Regions from separate parts of the Enterococcus sp. AZ196 genome, predicted to be linked through region 1. Evidence: predicted binding sites of a transcription regulator. Region 1 holds the regulator's gene; each other region holds the start of a gene.
What was found. Region 1 encodes LexA, which represses DNA repair genes until DNA is damaged. Its sites were predicted from a motif close to CNAACANNTGTTNG; they were not measured.
Positions count from the first base shown of each region.

Region 1 (7,332 bases):
TTTCCCATTGACGGAAATTTTTCAAATCATCAATCGTTACTTGATAGCCTGCAAGATGTAATAAGCTGTACAACATTGCAGAACCATGACCTGCAGATAAAATGAAACGGTCGCGGTTTGGCCAGTTTAATGAAGTAGCTGGATTAACATTTAAATGTTTGGTCCATAAAGCATAAGCCATTGGCGCCGCACCCATTGGTAACCCCGGATGACCTGAGTTTGCTTTTTGAATTGCCTCAATACTTAACGTTCTGATTGTGTTTACACCTAGTTGATCGATTTTGTCGAACAAATTACTTCCTCCTTTTTGGTCATAAATACTTTAATTACAGATTCATTGTAACCGATTTATTTTGACTTTTCAATCACTTACCAACAAAAGATTTACTTTCTGTTGTGTAATCCTTTTTTCTTTTGAATCTCTTTTAATTTCTCTGGTGTAACATCGTTGCCTTCTGGATCAACGACCTTCATCCCTTCGATGTGATGGCGCATTCCACTGCGGAAGGAAGCGATATACTCTTCCCGTAAAACCTTCTGTTCATGCGCTTCCGCATCTGTTAAGCCGACTGTCTTTTTTTTCTTAGCTAATTCGTTGATACGTGCAATTGTTTCATCATTAATCATCTTGAGCACCTCTTTTCCCTTTCTAATTATACATAAAAAAAAATAAGTTGAAAGTACAAACAAATGCGAACGCTTGTTTGATTTGTTCAGATAACTATGCTACACTAAAAAAAACGAAAGAAGGTGCGGGCATTGGCAAAAAGAACGGAAACAAAACAATTAGAAGTTCTACGTTTCATTCATGAACGCGTTGAAGATAAAGGTTACCCACCCACTGTAAGAGAAATTGGAGAAGCTGTGAGTCTTTCATCTACTTCCACAGTCCACGGACACTTATCCAGATTAGAGAAAAAAGGTTGGATACTACGCGACCCCACAAAGCCAAGAGCAATTGAATTGACCATTACAGGTTTAGAAAAAATAGGAGCTACTCCGCAAGTGATCCCTATGCTAGGTGTTGTCACAGCCGGTGAACCGATCTTAGCTGTAGAGGAAGCATCGGACTTCTTCCCTGTTCCTCCAGATTTGTCGAGTGAAGAAGGCAGCCTATTCATGTTAACGATTCGCGGCGAAAGTATGATTAACGCTGGTATCTATGATGGTGATCATGTCATCGTTAGAAAGCAATCGACAGCAACAAATGGTGAGATCGTCATTGCTATGACTGACGAGAACGAAGCTACGTGTAAGAGATTTTATCGCGAATCGAATCATATTCGTTTACAACCTGAAAATGATGAGTTGGCACCACTTATTTTCGACAATGTTTCTATTCTTGGGAAGGTCGTTGGATTGTACCGCAACCATATTTATTAATCGGAATTTACTTCCGATTATTTTTTTCTTTACAAAACGAACAAACATTCGTATAATGAATATACAAACACATGTTCGCATGATAGTAGGATGTCTGTTCCGCTTTTCCCGATAAATAATTAAAACTAGATTTACAGTCTAAAAATTAGAACAAGTTTAGCGGAATGATCTACGTGGTGAGAATAAACCTCATTTTTGACTTTAGTAAAAATGAGTTCATTAATACGAATTAGGAGTGATTATTGATGAAAGCAGTAAGAAGATTTGGTTTGATTATCGCTGTATTGTTACTAGGTTTATTGATTGGTAAGTTAGGTTCTTTAGCTACGATCGTCATTTTTTCTGGCTTGTTCCTTGTTTGGTTTATGTTGTGGGATGAACGGAAGTATGCACAGCATTATGCTGAACGTCAATATGATGAAGATGATATCGAAGAAGAACACTATTATAAAGAACCGGCCGAAGATTTTTATTATGTGACTTGTGATCAGCACTATCATAAATCTGCTTAAAAATTAATCCCCAAGCTGTTAGATTTTTTTCTAACAGCTTTTTTTGTATGTTTTGAAAACCATAGGCTATGCCTATGGTTCCGGAGAGCTTCCAGCGTGGTATTAAAAAAGCCTCCCAAAATTGATAAACTGATGATGGTTTCCCGACCGCATCACAATCAAATTTAGGAGGTATCCTTATGATGAAGGATAAAGAAAGTTTAGCACACTCAAAATGGAGATGTAAGTATCATATTGTATTTGCACCAAAATATCGTAGACAAATCATTTATGGGAAATATAGAGAAAGTATCGGAGCAATCATCCGTAAGCTTTGTGAAAGAAAAGGGGTAGAAATTCATGAAGCAAATGCTTGTAAGGACCACGTTCACCTCCTTGTCAGCATTCCACCAAAGCTAAGTGTGGCTCAATTTATGGGATATTTAAAAGGAAAAAGCAGCTTAATGATATTCGATCGACATGCGGAGTTGAAGTATCGATATGGGAATCGTAAATTTTGGTGTCGCGGATACTATGTGGATACGGTTGGTCGAAATAAGGAACAGATAGCAGAATATATTCGTAAACAACTCAAGGAAGATCATGTAGCGGACCAGTTAACATTGTTTGAAGAAGTAGATCCATTTACAGGAGAAAAAAACAAGAAGAGATAAAGAGAGATTCTTTTAGAATCAGTGAGTAGATGTGGTGCGGGAGGAAGCCTTCAGATGGCCTTTCAGGCCAAGGCCGGTAATAGAGGCTTTCAGCCGAAGAGCAAACCACCCGTTTCACGGGTGGTTTTGATTGTCTGTCCTAATCAATTCAAAGGGCAAAATAAAAAAGCTGGAATATCTCTCCAGCTTTCTCTTAGTAGTCCATTAAAGTTAAAATATCGTACCCTTGGATTTTATCACGCCCGTGCAATTCCTCTAACTCAATCAAGAAGGCACAACCTACAACAACGCCACCAAGTTTTTCAACTAATTCGATCGTTGCTTTAATCGTTCCGCCAGTAGCCAATAAATCATCAGTGATCAACACTCGTTGACCAGGTTTGATGGCATCACTGTGGATCGTCAAAGTATCCGTACCATATTCTTTTTCATATTCAACTTCAATTACTTCACGTGGCAATTTACCCGGCTTGCGAACTGGTGCAAAACCTAAGCCCAATTCAAAAGCAACGGGACAGCCCACGATAAAGCCGCGAGCTTCTGGTCCTACGACCATATCAATTTGTTTTTCTTTTGCGTAATTGACAATTTGCTTAGTCGCTTCACGGTAAGCTTCGCCATCAGCCATTAACGGTGAGATATCACGAAATACTATTCCCTCTTTCGGATAGTCTGGGATACTGGCAATATAATCTTTCAAATTCATTTCGGTTGTTCCTCCTAGCCTTTCAGCCAATTTCTAATAGTTTGAATATCATTCATTAATAAAAACTCTTCGCTATCAATCCGAGCTATGCGTTTTTGATAAATCTCGCTCTCTTCAAAAGCTCGAGTTTGAGGAGATTCGACCATTTGTAAAACACCGTCGTCTATTGTAACAAATTTTAACTCAGAAAACACGTGAATCATGAATACTAATAATTTTTCTGGAATTCTTAAATAATTCGAAACATTTTTTAGTTTGAAGCGTATATCAACTCGCGGCTGCTTTACAAAGAATTTATAAAGCGCTTTGAACTGTTCACGATCTGGTAACCCGTTGAGATAAGCCTCATCTGGACTATATAGATAAAGATAAATACGTTCAAACTGTCCCTTGTGTGAGATTTCTTTAAGCAGCTCTTTCTGATCTGGGCAATCCAACACGACTAATTGGTCATACTCAGACCAGTCAATAGTTTTATCATATAAGGTGATCGGCTGTTGCAGCTCGTTCACAAAAAACTTTTGACTATTTGGTTGAAAAGCCAGATACAGCACTTTGCCGTTTTCGATTTTTTCATACCAAGTATATTTGGCTCTGCGGTCAATCACTTGAAGTCCGTTCGAAGAAAAATCAATCAGGCGCAATTGAACTTTCTTTTGTCCGTTCCATTCATTGATCTCTAAATCTCCTACGAATTGTGTATCCGGCTGCTGGATTTTCTCACCGTCTTCACCAAAACCAAAACCAATCGCATCCAACTGGCCGTCTTCACCTTTTAACGAAAATTTGACATGCTGTTGTTCACTGCCGATTCGTTTGAAAAAGCTGATCTCTCCATCCACCAAAAAAAGAGGTGCAGGATTATCTGTTCCAAATGGAGCGAGTTTTTTCAATTCTTCAACGAATTTCAACTTAATTTCAGATAGCTTTAACGACTCATCTATCATCAGGGTCGATCCTTTAGTCAGATCAATCTGTTCTGCCTCGATATAATCATTCATCATCCTTCTCAGATTCTGAATATTCTCCGACGGCATTGTCAATCCGACAGCTGCCGCGTGCCCGCCAAAATGAGTAAACTCAGACCGCATAGTGTTCAGCATTCCGAATAGGTCTAATGCTTCGACACTTCGACCGGACCCCTTTGCTACACCATTTTCATCAATAGACAAAATAATCGTTGGATGTCCTGTTTGTTTAAGAATATTTCCAGCAACGATTCCTAAGACCCCTGGATTCCACCCCTGTGATGCAATCAAATGAACCCCATCTTCAGGATTGATCAACGCTGCTGCCTGAGCAGTGGTTTCTTGAACTATTTGCTTGCGTTCATCATTAATCTTGTTAAGTTTTTCAGCCAAGCCACGTGCAACTTCATCATCAAAAGTCGTCATCAGTTCTACAGCAGGATTCGGATCACCCAAACGTCCAATAGCGTTTAAGCGCGGCCCTAAACTAAACCCAATACTCGTTTCATCAACTTTTTGCAGGTCAACAGAACTGACCTTCAGTAATTCTAACAGACCTAAACGCTGCGTTTGCTTGATTGCTTGCAGCCCCAGCTTAACTAGATTACGGTTTTCACCAGTCATAGAAACTAAATCTGCTACAGTCCCAATGGTTACTAGATCCAACATTTCTAACGGAACTTCTTCTAGTAATGCTGTCGCCAATTTGAAGGCAACGCCGGCCCCAGCCAACTCACCAAAGGGATAATGTCCCTCAGGATGACGAGGATGAATAATACAGTAAGCATCTGGTAAAATAGGCGGCATCTCATGATGATCCGTAACGATCACATCGACACCCTGAGAATTGGCAAAATCAATTGCTTCATTCCCAGCAACTCCATTATCAACAGTAATAATTAATTGAATGCCTTCATTGATTTTCTCGGCAAATAACTCCTTGTTCGGACCATAGCCATGAATAAAACGATTCGGCAGTACATAATGAACATCTGCACCAATCATTTCTAAGGTCTCCAGCATGATCGAAGTACTAGTGATTCCATCTGCATCGTAATCACCATAAACTAGAATTGGCTGCCCTTCCATAATTGCAGCTTGAATTCGTTCTACCGCTTTATCCATATCATGCATTAAAAATGGATCATGTAAATCATCAATGTTCGCCTTCATTAATTGTGAAAACTCTTCTAACGTATGTATATTTCGATTCCAGACAAGCTCAGCAAAAGTTTCACTGTATCCCTGACTCATCAATTCTTCTTTAAATGTCGAATCAATCGGTGCAGCGTCTGCGAACTGCCAATCGAAGGTTGATTTTTTCACTCTATCACTTCCCAACCGTATCAGTATAGCAAAAATAAATCAGACAAGAAAGAGAAGAAGACCTTAGTTTTTCAACTAAAGTCCTCTTTCTAATCATAATAATCAATTGGTTGACTGTCTTTTTTATCTGCCTGCGAATTTTCCTTCGCTGCTAACGCCTGATCCTTATCTTTTAACAGGCTCTCATAATTTGCTTTTAACATAGCAATTTCATTTTCTTGTTCACGCTGAAAAGCTGCTTTTTCTTCTGCCAATTTTTGTTCATTGTTAGTTTCATAGCCTTGAATCGTTTCCTTTAACTGCTTGATCTCTTTGCGCTGTTGTAAAAGCGTTGCTCCAGAAGTTAGAAAAACGACCAATGCTCCTATCAAAGCAGACCCTATGATAACAAGAACAAGCGATAAATAGATTTTTTTGATCAAGAAATTGACTGGAACTTCTTGACTATTGGAAAGCGCAAAAATCACGATCAGCAAAACCAAAATAAATCCTAAAAAAACTTTCCATTGCTTCTTCATTTGCTTTCCTACTTCCTATTGAATAATCCGCCTGCTAAAAAATCTCCAATATGCGGGAATAACCCATAAAAATGACTCGCGCCTTCCATAATGAACGGGCGATTGATTTCGCGTGTTGCTTTCCCCATCTTATTAACAATTGTTTTGGCTAGCTTATGAGGATCTAAAACGATACCGCCTAAGTTTTCCAAATAACTGCCGCTTGGATCGGCCTTATCGAAAAATTCAGTGGCGATCGGTCCTGGATTAATTGTAGTCACATAGACATTAGCAGGACGCAACTCTAGCCGCAGAGCGTTTGAAAAACCTAGTACTGCAAATTTTGTGGCAGAATAAACGGTTGATTTTGGCGTTGCCATTTTACCAGCCATGGATGCTACATTAAATATATGTCCTTTTTTATTGTTGACCATCGAGATCGCGATTTTCTGCGTGAAGTACATCATACCTAAAACGTTGACGTTGAACATATTTTTGGCAGCTTCCAAATCAAAATCGACAAAATTATCAAACAATCCAAAACCAGCATTATTTACTAACACATCCACTGTACCAACTTCGTTTTCGATTCGTTCTATTACTGATTCTACATTATCAGGATCCGCAATATCTAATTGGAAAGCAAACGCTTCTTTGCCGCTTAGTTCGCTGCAACGCTCCTTTACTTGCCCAATCAAATTAATTCGGCGAGCACAAGTTACAACGATTGCTCCTCGTTTCGCAGCCTCATAGCAGATTTGTTCGCCTAAGCCGGCGGATCCGCCCGTCACGACAACGATTTTATCTGTTAAATCCATTGTGTTCCCTTCTTTCTGTAAAGGTTATTTGATTCATTTATGAAAATGGAATATCGATAATATCCAAATCTTTCGCAATTTGAGTATTCGGAAAAATTTCCTTCGCTTCCTCTTCTAATTCTTTTGCTTCTTTCGCAAGATACCTAGCAGAAATATGTGTCAATATTAGTTTTTCTGCTTGAGCCTCTTTCGCAATCATTGCAGCCTGCTGTGTCGTGGAATGGAAGTAGGCCCGTGCGAGTTTTGCTTCATTTTTATTAAAAGTACTTTCATGGACAATCACATCACTATTTCTAGCAAATTGACTGGACCTGTCAGTGAAGCGAGTATCGCCAAAAATCGTCACAATTCGTCCTTTTTTAGCTTCACCAACAAAATCTTTCCCGTCAACCACTTGTCCATCGGCCAATGTGACGGTTTGGCCTTGCTTTAATTTTCCATAAATCGGCCCCGCTGGTATACCTAATTC
Region 1 covers NZ_JBIPAM010000001.1:711,451-718,782, forward strand. Annotated here, with positions in the region: gene tkt (transketolase) at 1-292, opposite strand, end outside; gene IGI67_RS03405 (DUF896 family protein) at 385-627, opposite strand; gene lexA (transcriptional repressor LexA) at 760-1,383, shown strand; gene IGI67_RS03415 (hypothetical protein) at 1,629-1,895, shown strand; gene tnpA (IS200/IS605 family transposase) at 2,075-2,548, shown strand; gene IGI67_RS03425 (adenine phosphoribosyltransferase) at 2,742-3,254, opposite strand; gene recJ (single-stranded-DNA-specific exonuclease RecJ) at 3,269-5,548, opposite strand; gene IGI67_RS03435 (LapA family protein) at 5,638-6,066, opposite strand; gene IGI67_RS03440 (SDR family NAD(P)-dependent oxidoreductase) at 6,075-6,863, opposite strand; gene rnz (ribonuclease Z) at 6,901-7,332, opposite strand, start outside.

Region 2 (7,332 bases), 430 kb from region 1:
AAAGGCACGCTTTGCCAAAGCGTTGAAAGCAGTTGTACCAACGATCAATCAACAGAACCATGTGTTCTTTAAGCAAGCACGGCATCCACTGTTGGATCAAGAAAAGGCTGTTGCTAATGATATTATGATCGGTCAGGACTTTCAGGCTGTTGTGATTACTGGACCGAACACTGGGGGAAAAACGATTTCCTTAAAAACGCTTGGTCTTTTACAATTGATGGGACAGTCAGGCTTGCCATTACCTGTATATGAAGATAGTGAGATGGGCATTTTTACAGAAGTATTTGCTGATATTGGTGATGAGCAATCCATCGAGCAAAGCTTATCGACATTTTCTTCTCACATGACCAATATTGTTTCAATATTAGATAAAATCGATGAACATAGTCTAGTGTTGTTTGACGAATTAGGTGCAGGGACAGATCCGCAAGAAGGTGCTGCGTTAGCGATCGCGATCTTGGACGCAGTTGGTGCGAAATCTTCTTATGTGATGGCTACGACGCATTATCCTGAATTGAAGATTTATGGCTATAATCGTTCGAACACGATCAATGCAAGCATGGAGTTTGATGTCGATACATTAAGTCCGACTTATCGATTATTGATTGGGGTACCTGGTCGAAGCAATGCTTTTGAAATTTCTCGTCGACTTGGTCTAGATCCGATGGTGATTGAGAGTGCGAAGCTTATTATTGATGAGGAAAGTCAAGATTTGAATGAGATGATCTCTGATTTAGAAAATCAACGTAAAGCTACGGAAACTGAATACCTAGAGGTTCGTCATTATGTGGAGGAATCTGAAAAGCTCTATCGCGATTTAAAAAATGCATATTCCTATTTCTTTGATGAACGTGAGAAAGAAATGGATAAAGCTCGTAAAGAGGCCAATAAAATCGTCAGCGAAGCGGAAGAAAATGCTGAAAAAATTATTAAAGATATCCGCAAAATGCGATTAGAAGGTCAAGGAAGTATAAAGGAACACCAACTGATTGGAGCAAAGACACAATTAGCGGATTTAAAACAAGATGAACATTTGAAAAAAAATAAGATTCTGCAAAAAGCTAAGGCCAAAAAACAGTTTAAGCCAAATGATGAGGTTATTGTAGAAACTTATGGACAAAGGGGCACTTTAATCCAAAAGATCGGTGAGAACGAGTGGCAGGTCCAATTGGGTATTTTAAAAATGGCCGTTTCTGAAGATGATATGGTATTGACTACGCCTGTTGAAGAACCGAAGCAACGCGTGATAACAGGTGTCCAACGAGGAGCTAGCGCTCGTGTGAAACCAGAATTGGATTTGCGTGGGAAGCGTTATGAAGAAGCACTTGCTGAGGTGGATCAGTACATTGATGCAGCACTTTTAGCAAATTTTGCTCAAGTAAGAATTATCCATGGAAAAGGAACGGGTGCGTTACGTAAAGGAATTACTGATTATCTTAAAAATAATCGGAATGTTCAAAGCTTTGAATTTGCTCCTGCAAACCAAGGCGGTAGTGGGGCTACGGTGGTAACTTTTAAATAGTTTACAAGTGTAAGCAGAAAGCTAGCGAAGAAAATGTGACCGTGATATACTACTTTTAGTAAGAAAAAAGGATGCGGATTTTAAAGTATCCGATTTATTATAGGAGGAATTCAAATGTCACAAGTAGTCACTGATAAAACGTTTAACGAAGAAACAGATAATGGACTTGTTTTGATCGATTTTTGGGCAACATGGTGTGGTCCTTGTCGTATGCAGGCACCAATCTTAGAACAATTATCCGAAGAATATGATGAAGATGAATTCAGAGTTGTAAAAATGGACGTTGATGAAAATCCAGAGACTCCAGCATCATTCGGTATTATGAGTATCCCAACACTTGTTTTGAAAAAAGATGGACAAGTTGTTGATAAAGTGATTGGTGTTCATACTAAGGATCAATTAAAGGAGCTTATCCAAGCTCACATGTAAGAAGATGAGCTGGACTTTATGTCCAGCTTTTTTAAGTGTGACAATTTTACTAGGGTAAGCTGCTGAGTCCGAGACAAAAAATTGCTCGGTATAAATAGCTTTTCAGTGGAATTGCAGATATAATAAACTACTATATTAGGAGATAGCTGTGAAGGGAAGCCACTTATGAACGAACGAATCAGAAACAAATTAGCGCTTTTACCAGATCAACCGGGCTGCTATCTGATGAAAGATAAAAATGGCACGATTATTTATGTGGGGAAGGCAAAAATATTAAAAAATCGAGTCCGCTCATATTTTACCGGCAGTCATAACACTAAGACTGAACGATTAGTAAGTGAGATCGTGGATTTTGAGTATATCGTGACAGAATCTAACATTGAGGCGTTGCTGCTTGAGATTAATTTGATCAAAAAAAATGATCCAAAGTATAACATCATGTTAAAGGATGATAAGACCTATCCATTTTTAAAAATTACGAATGAAAAATATCCTCGCTTGATGATTACGCGCAAAGTTTTAAAAGATAAAGCCCATTACTTTGGTCCGTATCCTGATGTGAATGCTGCTAATGAGACTAAAAAATTATTGGATCGGTTGTTTCCGTTGCGAAAATGTAAACCATCGCAAAAAACGCCTTGTCTTTATTATCATTTAGGACAGTGTTTGTGTCCCTATGCTTTTCATGTGGATCCACAGGTTTATAAGGATATGGTAGAAGAAATCAAGAGCTTCTTGAATGGCGGACATACTGAAATTCAAGATCAATTAAAGGAAAAAATGAATCAAGCGGCTGCGGATATGGAATTTGAAAAAGCAGCTGAATACCGAGATCAAATCAAAGCGATCGGAACAGTGATGACCAAACAAAAAATGACTAATACTGATTTAGTTGATCGTGATATTTTTGGGTATGCAACTGATAAAGGTTGGATGTGCGTCCAAGTCTTTTTTGTCCGCCAAGGAAAATTGATTGAGCGAGATGTCTCAATGTTTCCATTTTACAATGATGCTGAGGAAGATTTTCTTACTTATATTGGTCAATTTTACCAAGAAAATGAACATTTCATTCCCAAGGAAGTATTGATTCCCGATAATATTGATAAGCCAAGTGTAGAAGCCATGTTAGCGACGAAGGTTTTACAACCACAACGCGGTGATAAGAAAAAACTTGTGAAATTAGCAGGGAAAAATGCACAAGTAGCATTGAATGAAAAATTTGATTTAATTGGTCGCAGTGAAGCTCGAACGATCGGGGCAGTAGAAAAATTAGGTGATGCGATGAATATTCCAGCGCCGATCCGAATTGAAGCATTTGATAACTCTAATATTATGGGGACTGATCCGGTTTCTGCAATGGTAGTTTTCATTGATGGAAAGCCTGCTAAAAAAGAATACCGCAAGTATAAAATAAAGACAGTGAAAGGCCCAGATGACTATGCTTCGATGCGAGAAGTGATCTATCGTCGTTATTCTCGTGTGTTAAAAGAAGGATTACCATTCCCAGACTTAATTGTGATTGACGGGGGAAAAGGACAGGTCGATGTTGCCAAGGATGTATTAGCGAATCAGTTAGGGATCGACATTCCGATTGCTGGTCTGGCAAAAGACGACAAGCATAAAACCAGTGAGCTGCTTTTTGGACCAGAACTGACGGTTGTTCCTTTGGAGCGTAACTCTCAAGAATTTTTCTTACTTCAACGAATTCAAGATGAGGTCCATCGTTTTGCCATTACCTTCCATCGGCAATTACGAAGTAAAAATAGTTTTGCTTCGAAATTGGATAATATTGATGGGTTAGGACCAAAACGGAAAAAAATGCTGTTAAAGGAGTTTAAATCCTTAAAGAATATTCAAGCAGCATCAATAGAGGAGTTACAAAAGGTCGGATTACCAAAAGTAGTCGCTGAGAATACGTATCATCAACTACAAAAAAAATAATGTATAGCACCCTTTACATTTAATGTAAAGGGTGCTATACTTTTTTTGTAAGATGTAAAGGGAACTATACATTGAGGGAGTGATTGTTTGGAAAATCGAATTCAGATGCTCCGAAAAGAGCGGAAGCTGACCCAGAGTGATCTTGCATTAGAATTGGAGGTTACAAGACAAACAATTATTTCGCTAGAAAATGGACGTTACAATGCTTCCTTGATTCTGGCGCATAAAATTGCACGTTATTTTGATCGATCGATTGAGGATGTATTCATTTTTGATGAGGAGGATGGGGAATAATGAAAGAGTTATCGAAAGCTGATCGTGAATACCAAGAAAAACTGAAAAAAAAGAACAGATTTTATCTAATAGCAATTATTTTTATGTTGACCTGTTCAGGTATACTTCTCATTGGAGTAAATAACTATGATTTGAAAATCAATGCCCATGCTATCGGCTTCTTAATGGGGATGTTCATGACATCTTCTATGATACTTATTATTTATATTTTTAGGAACCGACGGATAATGGAGGATCTAGATAAATTAAAACGGTACCGAATTATTCACACAGACGAACGGAATATTGAGATCATCTCAAGAGCGTTATATATAACTACCTACGTGATGCTGTTTGTATTTGTCCTTTTAGCCATGATTGGTAGCTTTGTATCACGACCACTAATGTATACAGCAAGTGGCTTGATTTATGTGTTTTTAATCAGTTATCTGATTTGTTACTTTTATTTTAGAAAGAAATTATAGGGAGTGAGAAAATGTTACAGGTTAAAAATTTGAGTAAAAGTTTTGGATCGTATAAAGCATTGAATGAGATGAGTTTTACGATTGAAGACGGAAAAATTTTAGGATTGATTGGTCAAAATGGTGCAGGAAAAACGACGACTTTTCGTTTGATTTTAGATTTTTTATCAAAAGATTCTGGTACTGTTTCATGGAATGGTCACCCATTATCTGGAAAAGATTATAATACAATCGGTTATTTACCAGAGGAGCGCGGATTGTATCCAAAGGTAACTATTGAAAATCAATTGTTGTTCTTTGCTTCATTAAGAGGGAAAAACAAGCAAGAAATTGCACCAAAAATTGATGAATGGATGGAAAAGTTTCAAGTTAAAGGAAAAAAAACAGACAAAGTAAAATCCTTATCGAAGGGAAACCAACAGAAAGTCCAGTTGATTTCCACTTTGATTCATGAGCCTAAATTAGTTATCTTAGACGAACCTTTCAGCGGCTTGGATCCGGTTAATGCTGAATTATTAAAAAATGGCATTATTGAATTGAAAGAAAAGGGGTCCTGTGTCATTTTCTCTAGCCATAATATGGATAATGTTGAAAAGATCTGTGATCACTTGATCATGTTGCGAAATGGTGAAATCGTTCTAAATGGTAAGGTTCATGAAATTCGAGAATCGTTCGGTCGCAGTAAGTTGTATTTAGAATCGCACTTAACAAAAGAAGACGTAGAAGCTTTTGCTGGTGTACATTCGGTGATTCAAAAAGAAGACGGAAGCTTTGACATCACGTTAGATAATCCAGATGCAGGACAAGCGATTTTTGCTCAAGCGACAAAAGATGGGTATATTCCGATGTTTAATCAACAACCTCCGACGTTAGAAGAAATCTTTAAATGGAAAGCAGGTGCTGCAAGTGAGTAAAATGGGAATTATTATCAAAGACGTATATAAGAAAAATGTGAAGTCGACGGCATTTTTAATAATGATCCTGGCACCATTCTTGCTTATGGGAATTTTCTACTTATCACAACACTTCTTTGGTGATGCAAATGACATTAATAAAATTGGAATTGTCAGTGATCAACCGGCGGTAGCAGAACAGCTGGCTAAAACAAAGAATAAGGATTATAGCTTTAAAGTAGTTACGAGTAATAAAAAAGCTCAAAAGCAATTAGAGGACAAAAAGATCGATGCTTATCTTGATCTGAAGATGAGTAAGGATCAAGTATCGGGGAAATTATACAGCAAAGCTTCTTTAGGAACGTCAACCGAAACGCAATTGCAGCAAATCTTAAGTTCAATGCAAGCAAGTGCTAGAGCCAGTCAATTGAACTTAACTACTGCTGAAGTTCAAAAGGTCATGGAGCCTGCAAAATTTGAATCAACAAAAGTAACTTTTGAGAATGGTAAGATGCAAAGTGATGGCGGTGATTCTGGCACTCAATTCGTCTTAAGCTTTTTGACAACGATTATTATGTTCGTGTTCATAATCAGCTACTCATCAATCATTGCCCAAGAGATCGCTTCAGAAAAAGGTACGCGAATTATGGAAGTACTGCTTTCCAGTATGAAAGCTAAGACCCACTATTATGGCAAGTTATTAGGGGTTTTGTTAGTTGCATTAACGCAATTATTGATTTATGGTGTCGCTTTAGTTTTTGGTTATCGTCAATTTAAAGATATGGCTATGGTGAAGGATATTATCAATAATGTGTCTATCAAATCAATTTTAGGCACTGGGGCAATAACAATTGTTGCGTTTATGTTAGTTGGACTATTTTTATATGCAGTGCTTTCAGCATTATGTGGTTCTCTCGTAAGTAAACCAGAAGACACGGCAAAAGCGATTCAACCTGTGATGTATCTTTCGATGATCGGCTACATGTTAGGACTGATTTTAGGAACCTCTGATCCGACTAATGTCATCATCAAAGTGACTTCATATATTCCATTCTTATCTTCCTATAGCATGCCATTGCGATTAGCATCGGGAACGGCAGCAATGTCCAGCGCCTTTGTGTCACTAGGGATATTGGTATTGTTCACAATTGTCTTAACACTTTTCTCGGCACAACTGTATAAATCCAACGTATTAGTATATAGCGAAGGCGGGACTCTGAGTGCCTTAAAACAATCGATCTCTATCATGAGAAATGATCGTAAAAAGAAATAGACAAATCAGTTGACCGCAACATCAAAGTCTCTCACAATAGAGTTGTAACACAAACTATAAGGAGGAGATTTGATGGACAAAATGAAACAATTAGCAAATGGTATCGAAATGCCTCGGTTAGGTTTAGGTGTTTGGCGAGTGGAAGAAAATGATGCAACGGCTTCTGTTAAATGGGCGATCAAAGAAGGCTATCAGTTAATCGATACTGCAGCAATATACAAAAATGAAAAAGGTGTAGGCGAAGGAATTCGTCAATCTGGAGTTAAGCGCGAAGATTTATTTATTACCACTAAGCTTTGGAATGCAGATCAGGGATACGAGTCTGCTCATGAAGCATTCAATGATAGTTTAAACCGTTTAGGATTAGATTATGTAGATCTATATTTGATTCACTGGCCAGTAGCAGGAAAGTTTAATGACTCTTGGCGGGCAATGGAGGAAATCTATGAAAGTGGTCGTGCGAAAGCGATCGGTGTATCGAATTTCCATCAGCACCACATCGAAGAACTGATGACGACA
Region 2 covers NZ_JBIPAM010000001.1:1,138,900-1,146,231, reverse strand. Annotated here, with positions in the region: gene IGI67_RS05530 (endonuclease MutS2) at 1-1,522, shown strand, start outside; gene trxA (thioredoxin) at 1,637-1,951, shown strand; gene uvrC (excinuclease ABC subunit UvrC) at 2,117-3,892, shown strand; gene IGI67_RS05515 (helix-turn-helix transcriptional regulator) at 3,980-4,186, shown strand; gene IGI67_RS05510 (DUF6442 family protein) at 4,186-4,650, shown strand; gene IGI67_RS05505 (ABC transporter ATP-binding protein) at 4,662-5,561, shown strand; gene IGI67_RS05500 (ABC transporter permease) at 5,554-6,813, shown strand; gene IGI67_RS05495 (aldo/keto reductase) at 6,886-7,332, shown strand, end outside.
Region 2: the regulator LexA is predicted to act here: its motif matches at 2,026-2,039, upstream of uvrC (excinuclease ABC subunit UvrC).

Region 3 (7,332 bases), 260 kb from region 1:
CGAAGCTGTGGATCAACGGAAAGCAGATAATCTAAAACCTCCGATTCTGTTAGATATTTCTGTTTGAATAGTGGAAATTGTTTCAATGATTGATAGTTTAGTTTGGAATTTTTCTTCAAGACGGTGCGCCAGTACTTTTTCAGTTTCCGATAGTCTTTTTGTGCTTGCGAATCACTCTTTTTCAATTGGTTCATCGCTTGAATGCGTTGTTTGTTTAAAGCGCGAGTCAGCTGTTGAATGACATGAAAACGGTCGATTGAAATCCGTGCATTGGGAAACACTTCTTTCGTCACAATGCCGTAAGAAGCATTCATATCCATGACAACGTGTGTGACTCGACGTCTCGCTTTGAAAGAAAAACGTTGAAAGTACGCTCTTAACTTGAAATTCCGACGATCATCTAGAATATCGAAGATTTTCCCGGTATCCGCGTCACTGATGATAAAACACATAGCCCCTTCACAGTCCTTGGTTCCCTTAAATTCATCGATCAAAAGATGCTTTGGTAAGTACTCAGGGTTTCTTTTCGGCTCCTTAAAAAAAGTGTCCAGTACCCGCTCAACCGTTTTCGAAGAAACAGAATAGCGTTCGGCAATATCTTTCATCGAGATTTTTCTCTTTAAATCAACGGCGATCGCAAATTTCAGAGCTTGAGAAATATAGCAGTTTTCAGCGACATAATACGTTTTGGCAGAAAAAGTATGAAAACAATGCCTGCAGAGAAACCGTTGTTTATATAAATGAAGATACGTTGGTACTTCCTGATAAGGAAGCATCTGAATCCAGCTGTCTTTCCAGCCATGACGAATCACAGAATCAAAGCCGCAAAGTTCACAGTGAGGCGGTTCGTAGGACAGTGTCCCCGTAAATACGTTCGCAGATTTACCGCGGATGCGTTCCTTATTTATCGCATCTTTAGGAAACGAGATATGAGAATCTTTGATATTTAGCAACAATTTGATGGCTTTATCTGTATTTTCATCTTTAAGTTTGATATTCTTAGTTACGGACATTTGGTTGACCTCCTATGGTTTGGTTTGGCGATTTAATTATAGGACAACCAAGTGTCTTTTTGTATTATAAAAAGAAAAGGGTGTTCCTACTCACTTTTGAGTAACAACACCAAATATTATAGAACCTAAATATTCAATACTTTATTCAAGAAGTCTTGCGTTCTTGGATTATGAGGATTATTGAAAACTTGTTCTGGTGTGCCGTCCTCAAGAATTTTCCCACCGTCGGTAAAGATCACACGGTCAGCTACTTCCTTAGCGAATCCCATTTCGTGAGTAACGATTACCATTGTCATTCCTTGCAGCGCTAAATCTTTCATAACCTTTAATACATCTCCAACCATTTCCGGGTCAAGAGCAGAGGTTGGTTCGTCGAAAAGCATGACATCAGGGTTCATTGCTAATGCACGAGCGATTGCGACACGCTGTTTTTGGCCGCCAGAAAGACTATCTGGATAATCATTTTTCTTTTCAGCTAAGCCGACCTGTGTTAACAATTCCACTCCACGCTTATTAGCCGATTCTTTTGATTCGCCTTTTAAATCAAGCGGAGCCAAAGTAATATTTTCCAAAACAGTCAAGTGCGGGAACAAGTTGAAATGCTGAAATACCATCCCAATATGCTGACGCACCAAATTGATGTCTGTATGCTTATCGGTCAGATCCTGCCCATCGATAATGATTTCACCCGAAGTAGGTTCTTCTAAGTGGTTCATACAGCGCAAGAAGGTACTTTTACCTGAACCAGATGGTCCGATAATACAAACTACTTCACCTTCACTGATGGTGATATTCAAGTCATTCAATACGGTGTTTTCACCGAATTTCTTCACTAAATGGTTTACGACAATTTTTTTATCTATTCTATTTTCCATCTATTTCACCTTCTTATCTAAACGGTTTGCTAACTTAGTCAAGATCGTGATCAAGATCAAGTACATGATCGCGATGATCAAGTATACGTAAGAGCTTTGGGTTGTACGAGCGACGATGATTTTACCTGTTTGGAGTAATTCCACGACACCGATAGCAGAGATGATCGTCGTATCTTTCAAGCTGATAACGAATTGGTTAATGAAAGAAGGGATCATGATCTTCACAGCCTGCGGCAAAATAATTTTCTGCATCGTGCGATTGTATGAAAGACCTAAACTACGAGAGGCTTCCATTTGACCAACTGGCACAGCATTGATACCGCCGCGGACGATTTCAGCAATATAGGCACTTGCATTTAAAGTCAAAGTAATGATTCCTGCGGCAAAATCGGGAATCTTGATTCCGGTAATCCCTGGTAAGCCAAAGAAAATGAAGAAGGCTAATACCATCATTGGAATACCCCGGATAATATCAATGTAGACACCTGCTAAAGTCCGTAATCCACGAACTGGAGAAACTCGGAATAATCCGAAAATGACACCTAGGACTAAGGCAAGAGCAAATGAGACTAAGGCTAGAACGATGGTTTTCCATAAACCGTCTAGTAATGATTTATAGTTATTTTTCAATAGACCGATAATCGTGGATTCATCAATAGCGTCTTTCTTTTCTTCTTTATCAGACCCGATGTACTTATTGACGATCTCATCATATTCGCCAGTACGTTTCATTTCTTTCAAGCCTTCGGTGAACATTTCTCTAAGCTCCGCATTTTGCCCTTTTTTCACTGCGAAACCATACTCGCCACCAACTTCACGTTTAATCGGCGTCTTTAAATCTTGTCCTTGATTGACCGCATAACCGATAACAGGGTAGTCATCCATCATAGCGTCAATTGAGCCAACCTTCAACGCATCATACAGCTGATCAGCTGCATCAAAGCTCTTAATGGTGTAATCATATTCCTTTTTATGAGCTTCTAGAAAATCAGCACTTTCAGTACCGACTTTAGCTCCGACAGTTTTTCCTTTTAAATCTTTATAGGATTTGATGTCCTTATTGTCTTTGGCCACAGCTAACTGAATCCCGCTTTGGAAGTAAGGGTCAGAAAAGTCATAATTGGCCTTTCGTTCATCTGTGATTGTCATACCAGCGATCATACCTTCTGCCTGCCCAGATTCTAATGCCTGCATCGCTGAAGAGAAGCCAATAAATTTAATATCTAATTTAAACCCTTGGAGTTCGGCTGCACGTTTTAATAAGTCAACGTCGATCCCTTTGTATTTTCCATCACTGTCTTTGTATTCAAATGGAGCGAATGCAGAGTCACTGGCAACGACATAAACATCTTTTTTCGGTTCGATTTTTTTCATTTCACCAGAGACTTCTTTGTTGCCTGAACCAGTAGAAATGTATTTGCTGACAATTTTATCGTAGCTTCCGTCTTTCTTTAAAGCTTTCAACCCTTTGTTGAATTTTTCTAGCAACTCTTTGTTTTCGCCTTTTTTTACAGCGAAGCCATAAGAGCTGCCTTTTTCAGGATCACCGACTAACTTGAAGGGTTGACCGTTCGTTACAGCATACCCAAGAACCGGGTAGTCATCAAAAATTGCTTCAACATTTCCGTTAGTCAAAGCATTATACATAGCATCGGCAGCTTCATATTGCTTGATTTCGTAACCGTACTTATCTTTGTTCTTATCTAAGAATGTAGCACTTTCGGTACCGATCTTGGCAGCAACCGTCTTTCCTTTCAGATCCTTGTAATCCTTGATGTTTTTGTTGTCATTTTTAACGGCCATCTGGATGCCACTATCAAAATACGGTTCTGAAAAATCAAATGTTTTTTTACGTTCATCTGTAATGCTCATACCAGCGATCATGCCATCCAGCTGATCTGATTGAACTCCTTGGATTGAACTGTCAAAGCCTAAAGGACGTAAATCCACTTTGAAGTTCTGGTCCTTTGCAATTTGGTTAAGTAAATCCACGTCGATCCCTATGTATTCGCCATCGGAGTTTTGGAATTCGAAAGGAGCAAAAGTTAGGTCCGTTCCAATTTTATATGTTTTTTCCGCGGCGTCTGTTTTGTTAGCAAAGCCTAGTGTGAAAATACTTGCCATAAAGAAAACGACGAATGGAATTAATTTGTTTTTTCTCATAATAATCCTCCTAATTACTTATCGTTTGTTTATTATATGTTAGTTTAAGGATAAAATACAAGAGTCTTCATTGGAGGATAGAAAAAAAGCAAAAAATTTATAACATGAGATGTAACGAAATGTAACATGGACGTTTTTAAGAACTTCTTACGGCAAGAATAAAAAATGGCGAAAATATGTTCGGTATGCTATAATTTTGGAATGGAAAATCTTTGTTCATTTAATATAAAAAGGGGGATTTTTGTATGATTGAAAGAGTAACGGACAACACGTTCGACCTTCATTCAAAATATCAGCCTGCTGGCGATCAGCCTGAGGCCATTGAACAGCTCGCCGAAGGAATCGTCGATGGAAAAAAAGCACAAATACTTTTAGGTGCCACCGGTACAGGGAAAACTTATACGATTTCCAATGTCATCAAAGAGGTTAATAAACCAACGTTGATTATTGCCCATAATAAGACATTAGCAGGACAATTATACGGTGAGTTTAAGGAATTCTTTCCTAACAATGCGGTGGAGTATTTTGTCAGCTATTACGATTATTATCAACCCGAGGCTTATGTTCCTTCTAGCGATACGTATATCGAAAAAGATTCGAGCATCAATGATGAGATTGACAAACTGCGTCACTCGGCGACAAGTGCTCTGCTGGAGAGAAATGATGTAATTGTCGTAGCATCGGTCTCTTGCATCTTTGGTCTGGGTTCGCCGAAAGAATATTTGGAGCAGGTCGTCTCACTGCGTGTGGGAATGGAGATGGATCGAAATCAACTGCTGCGAAACCTGATCGATATTCAATTTGAACGAAACGATATTGATTTTCAACGTGGTCGTTTTCGCGTTCGTGGTGATGTAGTGGAGATATTCCCTGCTTCACGAGACGAACGTGCTTTACGCGTGGAATTTTTTGGAGATGAGATTGAGCGGATACGTGAGGTAGACGCTTTGACGGGAGAAATCACAGGAGAAACAGAACACGTAGCTATTTTCCCTGCGACTCACTTTTTAACAAATGAAGAACATATGGAAGTAGCCATCAGCAACATTCAAAAAGAACTTGCTGATCGATTGGAAGTTTTAAGAAACGATAATAAGTTACTAGAAGCTCAGCGTTTGGAGCAACGGACGAATTATGATATTGAAATGCTGCGAGAAATGGGTTATACCTCGGGTATTGAAAACTATTCACGACATATGGATGGTCGGAAAGAAGGAGAACCACCTTATACGCTGATTGATTTTTTCCCAGAAGACTTTTTACTTGTTGTTGACGAATCACATGTAACGATGCCTCAGGTACGCGGAATGTATAATGGCGACCGTGCACGTAAGCAGATGCTGGTAGATTATGGTTTTCGTTTGCCGTCAGCATTAGATAATCGGCCTTTACAGTTAAAGGAGTTTGAAGAACGCGTTAATCAAATCGTATACGTTTCAGCGACTCCAGGGCCTTATGAGCACGAAGAGACAGATACAGTGGTTGAGCAGATTATCCGTCCAACTGGTTTATTAGATCCGGTTATTGAAGTGCGTCCAATAATGGGACAAATCGATGACTTGGTAGGAGAAATTAACGAACGTTCTGAACGGAATGAACGGGTATTTGTCACCACTTTAACGAAGAAAATGTCAGAGGACTTAACAGATTACTTCAAAGAACTTGGGATTAAAGTTAAGTATCTGCACAGTGATATCAAAACGCTTGAACGTACTGAAATTATACGTGATCTGCGTTTGGGCAAGTTTGATGTACTTGTTGGGATCAATTTGCTGCGAGAAGGTCTGGATGTACCGGAAGTTTCATTAGTGGCGATCTTGGATGCAGACAAGGAAGGCTTCCTGCGAAGCGAACGTTCTTTGGTCCAAACCATTGGACGTGCCGCTCGTAACTCGGAAGGTAGAGTGATTATGTATGCTGACAAAGTCACGGATTCAATGCAGCGAGCAATGGATGAAACCTCACGTCGACGTAGCATTCAGCAGCAATATAATGAAGAACATGGCATTGAGCCTAAAACAATTATTAAAGAGATTCGTGATTTGATCGCGATTAGTAAAGTTGCAGAAGCTGTTGAAACTTACGATACAACTTCCTATGAAGAGCTAACGAAATCAGAACGCAAAGAACTCATTGCGAAGCTTGAAGATGAAATGCGTGAAGCCGCTAAGATGCTAGATTTCGAAACTGCAGCAACCTTGCGTGATACGATATTAGAATTAAAAGCAGCAGAATAAATCAAAATATATAATAAGATGTCAATTCCACTTTTACCAGTTCTCGTCATTTGGAGAAAAGACGACATGCTGCTCAAGATAACTGATAGAAAAGTTTAGTGGAATGATCTACGGATGAAGATAACACTCATTTTTCGTTTTTTTAGAAAAATGAATACGACAAAGTTGAAATAGGAGATATAAATGGCGAATGATAAGATAGTAATTCATGGAGCACGCGCTCATAATTTAAAAAACGTTGATGTTACGATTCCTCGTGACAAAATGGTGGTTGTTACTGGTTTATCTGGTTCAGGGAAAAGCTCGTTGGCTTTTGATACGCTCTATGCAGAAGGGCAACGACGCTATGTGGAAAGCCTATCTGCATACGCAAGGCAATTTCTGGGGCAAATGGATAAACCAGATGTAGATAGCATTGATGGCTTGAGTCCGGCAATTTCAATTGATCAAAAAACGACAAGTAAGAATCCTCGATCGACAGTAGGGACTGTAACTGAGATTAATGATTACTTGCGTCTGTTATACGCACGCGTTGGTCATCCAATCTGTCCTAATGACCATATCGAGATCACGTCTCAATCGGTTGAGCAAATGGTCGATAAAGTTTTGGAATTACCAGAACGGACTAAAATACAAATCTTAGCGCCAGTAGTTGCTAAGAAAAAAGGGCAGCATAAAAAGGTTTTTGAAATGATTCAGCGCGAGGGCTATGTCCGCATGCGTGTTGACGGCGAAATGTACGATGTGACAGAAGCGCCCGAATTGACAAAAAATAAAAAACACGACATCGAAATTATTGTTGACCGAATTGTCGTGAAAGAGGGAATCCGCTCACGTTTATTTGATTCTTTTGAAGCTGCATTGCGTTTAGCTGAAGGCTACGCGATCGTTGATGTGATTGGCGAAAAAGAAATGTTGTTCAGTGAGCATTATGCGTGTCCTTATTGCGGTTTCACAGTTGGAGAACTAGAGCCTCGACTATTTTCATTCAACGCTCCATTTGGTGCCTGCCCAGATTGTGACGGGTTAGGCGTGAAATTGGAA
Region 3 covers NZ_JBIPAM010000001.1:448,789-456,120, forward strand. Annotated here, with positions in the region: gene IGI67_RS02210 (ISL3 family transposase) at 1-1,013, opposite strand, end outside; gene IGI67_RS02215 (ATP-binding cassette domain-containing protein) at 1,139-1,876, opposite strand; gene IGI67_RS02220 (amino acid ABC transporter substrate-binding protein/permease) at 1,889-4,051, opposite strand; gene uvrB (excinuclease ABC subunit UvrB) at 4,297-6,288, shown strand; gene uvrA (excinuclease ABC subunit UvrA) at 6,472-7,332, shown strand, end outside.
Region 3: the regulator LexA is predicted to act here: its motif matches at 4,221-4,234, upstream of uvrB (excinuclease ABC subunit UvrB).